One region of the Microbulbifer sp. YPW1 genome, then DNA from elsewhere that is predicted to be linked to it. Evidence: predicted binding sites of a transcription regulator. Region 1 holds the regulator's gene; each other region holds the start of a gene.
What was found. Region 1 encodes PhoB, which activates phosphate uptake and scavenging genes when phosphate is short. Its sites were predicted from a motif close to TGTCATAAANNTGTAACA; they were not measured.
Positions count from the first base shown of each region.

Region 1 (3,258 bases):
CCGGAGCACCTGCTGCCGTGGCTGCTGCACCCCGGCTCACTCACCGCTGCGCTCAAGCAGTTGAGCAACGGTGAGTTTAGCGTGCAGATCCTGAGTCAGGGCTGGCAGCAGCCACAACTGGAGGAGCGCCGCGCCCTCAATCTGCGCGAGAGGACCCGTGCCCTGGTGCGCGAAGTCCTGCTCTACGGCAGCGACGAGCAGCCTTGGGTATACGCCCGCAGTGTGCTCCCCGAACGCACCCTGGCGGGCAAATCCCGCTACCTACGCAGCCTGGACAACCGCCCCCTGGGGGAACTCCTGTTCAGCCAACCGGACATTCGCCGCGGTCCCATCGTACTCAACCGTCTGGCGCGCAACCCGCGCAGCCAGCAGCCCGAGCTGGACTCACTGGAGAACACCGCCTGGGGCCGCCGCTCCACCTTTTGGCTGCACGATAAACCCCTGCTGGTTGCAGAGACTTTCCTGAGCAGTTTCAATCCCCACAAACCGCCCATGACCTGAATAACGGACGAGAAACCCATGATCAGCCAACAGATCCAGCAGCGCTGGCCCGCCGCCCTCCCGTACTGGCAGCTCGCCCGCCTGGACAGGCCCATCGGCTCCCTGCTGCTTCTGTGGCCCACCTGGTGGGCACTGTGGATTGCCGCCGGCGGCTGGCCCGGTATCCATCTGTTTGCGGTGTTCACCCTCGGGGTCATTCTTACCCGCGCGGCGGGATGCGCGGTCAACGACTTTGCAGACCGCAACATCGACGGTCATGTAAAGCGCACCAATCAGCGCCCCCTGGCCACCGGGGCTGCGACGCCCAAAGGGGCGCTGCTGCTGTTTGCCGGCCTGATGCTACTGGCCTTCCTGCTGGTACTCACCACCAACAAGCTCACCATTTTGCTGTCATTACCTGCACTCGCGCTGGCGTTCTGCTATCCGTTTGCCAAGCGCTATACCCACCTGCCGCAGGTGGTGCTGGGGGCGGCGTTCAGTATGGGCATTCCGATGGCGTTTGCCGCCGCTACCAATAAGGTACCGGCGGTCGCCTGGCTGCTCTTCACCGCCAACCTGCTGTGGACGGTTGCCTACGATACGTTTTACGCCATGGTGGACCGGGACGATGACCTCAAGATCGGGGTGAAATCCACGGCGATCCTGTTCGGCGATATGGACAAGGTGATGACCGCCAGCCTGCAGGTGATGGTGGTGCTGGCTCTGGTGATGCTGGGTAGCCGGGCGGAATTGGGTGCACTGTACTACTGCGGAGTGGCAGCGGCGGCGGGACTCTTCGGCTACCAGCAATGGCTGGTGCAGAATCGGGAACGGGGCAACTGCTTCAAGGCATTTTTGAACAACAACTGGGTCGGCGCAGCGGTATTTTCCGGGATTTTCCTCCACTTTCTCGTCAATTGAACCCGGTGTTTTCCCGCAGATTCGTGATCGTTGGGCACTTGTCATATATTTGTCATTAAAGTGACGTTAAATGGCCACTCTAAGGAATGTCAGTTGGATGACACACTCACCAGTTAGGGTACGGCAGGCAGATGCACAACAAGACGATTCTCATAGTCGACGACGAGGCCCCGGTACGGGACATGTTGCGAATTGCCCTGGAGATGGCGGATTACCGCTGTCTCGAGGCAGAAAATGCCCAGGCGGCACACGCGCTGGTAATCGATGAGAAGCCGGACCTGATCCTGCTCGACTGGATGCTGCCGGATGTTTCCGGGGTGGAACTGGCGCGGCGCCTGAAGCGGGATGAACTGACGTCTTCGCTGCCGATCATCATGCTGACGGCGAAGGGCGAGGAGGATCACAAGATCAAGGCGCTGGAGACGGGTGCAGATGATTACATCACCAAGCCGTTTTCTCCCCGCGAACTGGTGGCGCGCCTGAAGGCGGTGTTGCGCCGGGCGGGTCCGAGTACGCCGGAAGAGCCGCTGACCGCCGGCGGCCTGGTGCTGGACCCGATCAGTCACCGGGTGACGATCAATGGCAACCCGGTGGACATGGGGCCGACGGAGTTTCGCCTGCTGACCTTCTTCCTGTCTCATCAGGAGCGCGCCTATACCCGCACCCAGTTGCTGGACCACGTGTGGGGTGGCAACGTGTATGTAGAGGAGCGCACCGTGGACGTACACATCCGCCGCCTGCGCAAGGCACTCACCATCGATGGCCACGAGCGCTATATCCAGACTGTGCGCGGCACCGGCTACCGCTTTTCTGTACAGACCGTGGAAAGGGTGTAATCCTACCGTCCTTGAAAAATTTGGGTTTCCAATGTGAATGCCCGGTGGCGGCGGAGCACCGGGTGCGGGTTTTCAGGACCGCAGTGAATACATCCCTGTACGCTTCGTCGGCGACATCCGTGTCGCCGGCGATCCTGAAAACCCGCACCCGGCACTCCGCCTTCGCTTAGAGTCCTGCGCATTACCGATTTCAGTATTGCCCCGACTCCTCACTCAAAAAGATGGCCCAACCATCATGCTCGATCGCAGTATTGGCGAGTTCTCGCGTTTTATCGTCATCGCCCTCGGCACCACCATTTTCGGTTTTTCTACCGGCCACTGGTGGCTGGCGCTCTGTGCCGGCCTCTCTGTCTACCTGTTCTGGCTACTGTGGCAGCAGAGCCAGTTCGACCGCTGGCTGTCCAACGGACGACGCGGCCCCGCGCCCACCAGTTTCGGTGTGTGGGGCGATATCTCCGACGATTTCTACCGGCTGCAACGCCGCCATCGCAAAGAAAAGCAGAAGCTGCACTCGATGCTGCGCCGGGTACAGGACAGTACCAGTGCACTGCGCGAGGGCATTGTGGCGCTCGAGGACGAGGGCAACCTGGCCTGGTGGAACCCGGCGGCGGGCGAGATGCTGCGTCTGCAGGGGGACGATGCCGGACAGCCGCTGGTCAACTTTGTCCGCGATCCGCGTTTTGTGGAGCACATGTACCAGCGCATGCTGGAACAGAACAACAAGACCCAGGAGCCGATCACACTGCCGGCACCGGGGGATGACTCCCGAATCCTGCAAATGGAAGTCACCCGCTTCGGCCAGGACGAGGCGCTAGTGATCGTGCGCGACGTGACCCGGCTACACAATCTCGAGCAGATGCGGCGGGATTTTGTGGCGAATGTTTCCCACGAGTTGCGCACGCCGCTGACGGTGATCGCGGGTTACCTGGAGACCCTGCAGGCCAGTGGCCAGGCGCCGCGCAACTGGGAGCGGCCGCTGGGGCAGATGAGTGAACAGACGGTGCGCATGACCAGCCTGGTG
Region 1 covers NZ_CP055157.1:1,634,922-1,638,179, reverse strand. Annotated here, with positions in the region: gene HUW35_RS06930 (chorismate lyase) at 1-501, shown strand, start outside; gene ubiA (4-hydroxybenzoate octaprenyltransferase) at 520-1,401, shown strand; gene phoB (phosphate regulon transcriptional regulator PhoB) at 1,533-2,237, shown strand; gene phoR (phosphate regulon sensor histidine kinase PhoR) at 2,473-3,258, shown strand, end outside.

Region 2 (3,258 bases), 1.9 Mb from region 1:
CGGGAAGCACGCGATCTGTCTCTGCAGCGGTTCTACAACCCGAAGGAGACCGTGCAAGACACGCCCGCCCAAGTGGAAGTGTTTGACCCTGCCAAAGCCCAGCAAGTGGGTTGATGCCCCGGTTTCGCGGCGATTGTCGCGAAATTGAGTGGTACAAAAAAAGCGAGCCAATTGGCTCGCTTTTTTTTGTGGATCACATTTCTTGGTGAACCTGTCGGTTTTCAGGGTTGGCTAGTGCCAGCCCCCTATCAACCGTTTTACCAGCCCATTTGCACTCGCAATCCCAGCTGGTTGGTTTTGTCACCGGTAAACTCGTTGTCGCCAAAGATCAGGTTCAGCATCACGCGCACGTTGCGATTGGCATAGTAGTTCACACCAACCTGCGCACTGTTGGCTTTCAGGTCGCGAATATCCCGGTTTTCCATGGTGTCGTAACGGGCTGTGAGCTCCCAGGCGCCGCCCCAGAGGCCATCACCTGAGGGTCTGGCGGAGTTGAAGGCGCCGCGCTTTTGATTGTACGTCTTGTGCTCTCCGGTCAGCATCCAGCTGCCCTGAACATACCAGGTGTGTACCGACTGATCCTGGATATAGCAGCCGAATTGCGGATCGCAGTAGAAGGGTGCCGGTGCGCCAAACTCGTCTTCGAAATCGGCCTCACTCAGAAAGTAGTCGGCCTCAAAATCACCGATGACATATTCCGACTGTACATACAGGGGGCCGTAGCTGCCTGCCAGCTCCAGTGCAGCAGTGGTTACATCTCCGCCAAGGTCGCCGGGGGTGAGCGCCATCAGCTGGGAGGGGCCGCGGCGGCCAGCGTAGTCAGCCTCGGCGGTGAGGTCGCTGGAGTTCTGGTTGGCGTTCTCGTAGTTGATGGACGTGCCCAGGTGGAACGTGGCCATATCGGTATTGATCGGGGCCCACGAGAGGCGGCCTGCAGTGCCGATACCGGCATTGCGCGGGGTGCTGGCGTCGCGCAGGTTAAATGCCATCAAGCCCATGGTGAAGCAGTCCATTACCCCGGTCCAGCCGATGCCCTGCTGGAACTGGTAGTCCTCATACAGGCCTGTGGCACTGGAGAAGGGGCGTTCCAACATGGTGATTTCGTTGGAGCTGGTCATCTCGGCCATGGAGCGGAAGGGCTTGAACTGGCCGATGCGCACCTCGCCGTTCAGGAATTTATGGGCGATAAACACATCGCGGAAGCCGCCGGGGGTACTGCCGCCGGTAAAGTCCTGCTCCAGCACGTATTTCCAGTCGTAGATACTGCCCTTGAGGGTGATGCGCGCCCGGCGAAAATCCGTGGTGCTCACGGGATCTTCGATATCGGTATCGAACAGGTAGGTGTCAAAGTGAATGCGCCCACCCAACGAGGCGGAAAAGTTTCCGTCGTCGGAGGTAATTTTCAGGCCGCCCTTGGATTCCGCTTCATCTGCCGCGGCAGCTCCAGAGAGCAGGCTGGTCATGGTCAAGGCCATCAGGCTCTTGTGGAAGGGTTGCATGTACAGTCCTATTTTTCTGCGAATTTATGGCCGCGGAGTGTATCAGCATCATCAAACTGTCAGAAATTAGAAACATTTCTGACATCTCGCGAATCCATAAAATGATTTATGTCCAACTGTAATAATGTTGTAACAAACGCAGGGTATGGGGTTGCCGGTTCGACACAGGTGAGCCCGGGGCGCAGTTGGGCACTGAAGACAGCTACGACAGCTCGCAGTCATTACGCGAGGGAGTATAGGCAGTTCGCACATCAAGTGTGAGCTGCCGGGGAGAGGTGGGGTGTGAAAGGGTGTCCGAGATTGCTCGCGAAGGCAACCCCGGGAGATTGTTCAGATTTGTTCGATGCTGAATCCGGACTTTTCCAGCAGCTCCGTAACGGACTTGCTTCCCACAAGGTGGCCGGCACCCACCACAACAAACAGGGTTTTGTAGCGCTGGCTGAGCTTGTCGATGTTCTCGGCCATTTCCCGGTTGCGCTGGTAGAACAGCAACTCATAGAGCTGTGCAAATTCCGGGTGTTCGTCCAATCCTTCCTTGATTACCAGCTGGTACAGGGCCTGTTGGTCACCCGATTTCCAGGCCTTGGTCATGCGCGGAACAAAAGTGTCCATTTCCGATACCTGCTCCAGGGTCTGTTGCAGGAAGAGTTCTGGCTTTTTCAGGCTATTCAGCATGCGCAGTTGTTGCAGCACGCTCTCCAGTTCCAGGATCTCTTTTTCTTCCCTGTGTGCCTGATTCAGGAAGTGCCGGTCAATACCGGCCTTGGGGTCGAGGCCGCGCATCTGCATTTCAATCAGGCTGAGGGTGATCATCGCTATGGCAGGGCGCATGCGATTGAAGTTGGCCTCGGGTATCTGGCGTTTACGTAACCACGCCTGGAGTTGTGCATACACTTCCGGGGAAATGTTGTCTTTCAGCTGTTGCCCTGGTGGGTACAGGGATTCCAGCATGACTTTGCTCTGGAGTTCCGGGTCTGACTCCATCGCAATGACATCTGCCTCTACCACCAGTGCGTCGCTATCCCGGTAAGCCTGTTCAATAGTCTCGCGCAGCGGATAAAAGCTGTCGTCGGCGAGATGAATCGAGCCGAGAAGGTAGACGGTGTTGGCGCCTTTTTTTGCCTGCAGTAACAGTCCGCGGTCGCTCTCTGCCCAGGCAGGGGAGGTACAGAGGGCAATTGCTACCGTGATTACGGCAAGTAGCCTGCCCAAATAGGTCTGGATATTACGTGGAGAGTGGCTTGCTGCCATAGAGATCCGGGCGTGCATATGAGTTCCGTCGTATTGTAGTTATGAACTGCTCGCTTCTTGTTCATGGCAAACGTCGAAAACGAGTCAGGCGGCACAAAATTCTACAGGATTCCGCGCGACTTGTGATTTACATCGCCAATGTGGAAATTGAGCGCCGTGGCGCAGAAATCAGCTGTACAATCGAGGTTCCCTCAATGGCTGAACAAAGTCCAGTCAGTGAGGAAATAATTCGAATAGTTTACAGGGATTTGAGGCGTTAGCAGTTATGCGGATTGTTCAACTGGTGCCATCTCTCGATGAAGGAGAGCTCGCACAGGAAGCACTGGAGTTTGCTGTTGAGCTCGCCCGTCTGGGGCATGATTCTGCGGTGATATCCGCTGGTGGGGCGCTGGTTTCCCGCCTCACGCTGCATAACTGCCAGCATTTCGAGTTGCCCCTGAATCAGCGGCGGTGGCTTAACGGACGCTTGCATCGTAAGTTGCGCCAGCAGGTGCAGGCGCTGGATGCA
Region 2 covers NZ_CP055157.1:4,322,173-4,325,430, reverse strand. Annotated here, with positions in the region: gene HUW35_RS17600 (indolepyruvate ferredoxin oxidoreductase family protein) at 1-114, shown strand, start outside; gene HUW35_RS17595 (OprO/OprP family phosphate-selective porin) at 258-1,499, opposite strand; gene HUW35_RS17590 (TraB/GumN family protein) at 1,830-2,750, opposite strand; gene HUW35_RS17585 (glycosyltransferase) at 3,016-3,258, shown strand, end outside.
Region 2: HUW35_RS17595 (OprO/OprP family phosphate-selective porin) is a predicted target of PhoB. The motif match lies at 1,617-1,634, and genes of this name have one in related genera.

Region 3 (3,258 bases), 780 kb from region 1:
CGGGAAACCGTTGGTGTAGTCGTACAGGGAAACTTCGGTAGTGGAACCTTCCGACCAGTTGTAGCCGAACAGCAGGTCGTGATCGCGGCCGAGCAGGCTGTAGGTACCGGAAGTGCGCAGGTCGAATACTTGCCGATCCTCGTCCAGGGTGTACTTGCTGGCGTAGCCGATCAGGCCTTCATTGGTTTCGCGATCCGGCAGGCTGTACATGTACAGCAGGTCGCTGTCGCCTTCGATATCCGCGGTGCTGTAGTAACCCTTCACTTCCCAGCCGTTAGCTAGTTCGTGCTTGAGCTCGGCGAAAATTTCTTTCTCGATGTTGTCCCAATAGGCCCACTTGGCCGAGGTGCTCGCGGACACATCGTAGTCGGTGGCAGTACCGTCGGAGTACACCAGCGGCAACGCGCCCCACATGGGACTGTCGGCGAGGCTGCTCTGGTAGCTGGCGCCGAGTGTCAGCAGGGTGGACTCACCCAGGTCTTTTTCCAGCGCGCCGTAGGCTACAGATTTGTCGGTGGCGTAGTAGTCCAGGTAGGAATCAGCGTCTTCCTTGGTCATTACCAGACGGCCGCGCAGGCCGTCGGTCAGGGTGCCGGATACATCGCTCTCCAGACGCAGGCTGCCCCAGGAGCCGGCAATGGCACTGAACGACATCTGCAGATCGTCGGTGGGACGCTTGCGCACCATATTCACGGTGGCAGACGGGTTACCGGCGCCACTCATCAGGCCATTGGCCCCGCGCACTACCTGGATGCTCTCGTAGATGGAAGTATCGGTCTGGCCGTTGCGGTTGCCGTAGGTAGCCGGCAGGCCCACACCGTCAACCTGGAAGTTGGTGACATCGAAGCCGCGCGAGGAATAGTAGGTACGGTCGGTTTCGACGCTCTCAACCTGAATGCCCGGCACTGCCAGCAGCGCGTCGTTCAGGTTGTACATATTGAAGTCATCCAGCTGGGTGCTGCCGATGGCGGACACGGACTGTGGCGTATCCATGATCGACAGGCCCAGGCCGGTGGCGGTGTCTGCCCCGTCAATCAGGTAGGACTCCGCCTGTTCCCCCACGACTTCTACATTTTCCACTACATTAGATTTGTCGTCGGCGTTAGCGCTGCCCGCCGCGATAAGAGCAGTTGCCAGCAGAGTACGCGCAAAAATGTGCTGTTCTGATTGCATCTTTGTATATCCCCAGAAGATGACCCCATGAATTTGGAACGGGATTCTAGAGAAGCACTTTCGCAAATGCAACTTATTATCATTTAGCTTTAGTTGAGCGTTCATGAGCCTGCCGTCAGCGGGGCTGACATCGGAATCAACAGCTAGACTTTTATCTGTAACGATTAAATTTTCACCAACCTACTGGAGATACATCAATGGCAATACCCTCCCACGCACTGGAAGCCGATTTCCCCAAATACGCCCAGACCATTCGGCACCTGCGCGAGGACGACCTCGAGTTCCGTTCCACCAGCGACAGTTACCACAAGCTGGATAAGGAAATACGAGGACTCGAAGAACGAGGGGTAGCCACCGATGACAATCACTTCAACCAGCTGAAGATACGCCGGGCGCACATGAAAGACCGCCTGTACCAACAGATCGTCCGCGAGAACGGCTCGGCCTGAACAAGCCGACTGCGCCCAGGACAATGCGCGTCGATCCCTAACGCGTACTGGGTAACCTCGCGCAAGGTTCTACGCGCAAGGTTCTAGCGGGCGCGCAATTCATAAATCTGCCACGGGATACGTCTAAGCTGTTCCTTATTTGAGGCGGCAAAGTGACTCCCGAGCGCAAGAGCCTGAACTGGATACTGCTGCACAGCGCTGCGATGTTCGCAGTGCTGTGCAGCCTGTTCACTGGACTGCGTATCGCCACCCTGCAGCGTCCGCTGGTCGCCGAGTTCGAAGAACTGCTGCCACAGGGCGCAGTACACCAGCTGCATTTTTTTAGCGCCCTCACCATTTCTCTCTGCGCCCTGCTGTATCTGATTTTCCGCATCAAAAATACCAGTCAAAAGAAGCGTCCACTCTGGTGCGGATGGCACAGAGCCATTATTCGTGCCGGTTACCCGGTATTGGCAGGCTCGCTTGCCAGCGGCTGGCTGATGTTTTTTACCGCTGGCAGCACCACCCGCGATATCCACTTTTTCTGCGCCCTCGGTATGGGCCTGTACCTGTTGGGACACGGGGGACTCTACCTGATTCGCTGGGGGCGTTCGGCGCTTTTCCACATTGTGCTTCCCGCGCGGGTGCGCCTGGGCATCAGCGCACTTGCTGCGCTCCCGTTGTTCGCAATCATGTGGCAGCTGACCAGCCAGCAAAGTCATTACCCGCTCGAAGTAAAGAGTATCGCCCTGAGTGATCATATCCATATCGACGGCAATGCCGATGAGCCCCATTGGCAAGCCGCCCGCTCTATTACGGTGAACACCGATGGCGGTGCCAACTTCGATAACGGCGCTACCAACGTGACCCTGCGTGCACTGAGCAATGGTACGGAGTTTTTCCTGCTGGCCCGCTGGCGCGACAGGGATAAAAGCCTGGCGCACCTGCCCCTGCTAAAAACCGATACCGGCTGGCAGGTGCAGCAGGATGGATTCCATGAGTTCAATGAAGTGCGCCATTACGAGGACAAGTTCGCGGTACTGCTCTCTCCCAACTGCGCGTTTGGCGCCGCGGGCACCGCACATCTGGGCCGCAAGCCATTGCCGGATAAACCGGCCAACTGGCACGGCAAGGGCTACCACTACAGCAGCGATGGCCAGCTGCACGACCTGTGGCACTGGAAAGCCGTGCGCTCCAACGATATGTATCTGGCCGACGACAATTTTATCGGCCCGGCAGACCGCCCCCGCGCCGGCGAGCGCCGCTATACCGCTGGTTACCAGCAGGATGGCAAGGAGTCCGGCGCCTATGTGATGAACTGGCAGTGGTACCGGCGCGACAGTATTACCCCCAAGCGGCTGCCGCAGAGCCCGGAGCAGTTGGCTGCGCTGTCCAATGCCGGGCACAACCTGCGGGTTATTCCCTGGTTCGATTATCACCCGTATACCGAAGCGGCCGATGCCGGGATTCCCACGGGCAGCGTGATGCCCTCGGTGCTGTACAACTCCAACCGGTTCGAAGGCGACCGCGCCGACGTGCGCGCGCGGGCGCGCTGGCATGAGGGATACTGGACACTGGAAATGGCGCGCAGTCTGGTAACCGGCTCATCGCTGGATGTCCCTATCGGCGACGGTATCTGCCTGTGGGTTTCCGCCTT
Region 3 covers NZ_CP055157.1:2,412,404-2,415,661, reverse strand. Annotated here, with positions in the region: gene HUW35_RS09900 (TonB-dependent siderophore receptor) at 1-1,173, opposite strand, end outside; gene HUW35_RS09895 (YdcH family protein) at 1,371-1,622, shown strand; gene HUW35_RS09890 (ethylbenzene dehydrogenase-related protein) at 1,775-3,258, shown strand, end outside.
Region 3: HUW35_RS09890 (ethylbenzene dehydrogenase-related protein) is a predicted target of PhoB. The motif match lies at 1,720-1,737, and genes of this name have one in related genera.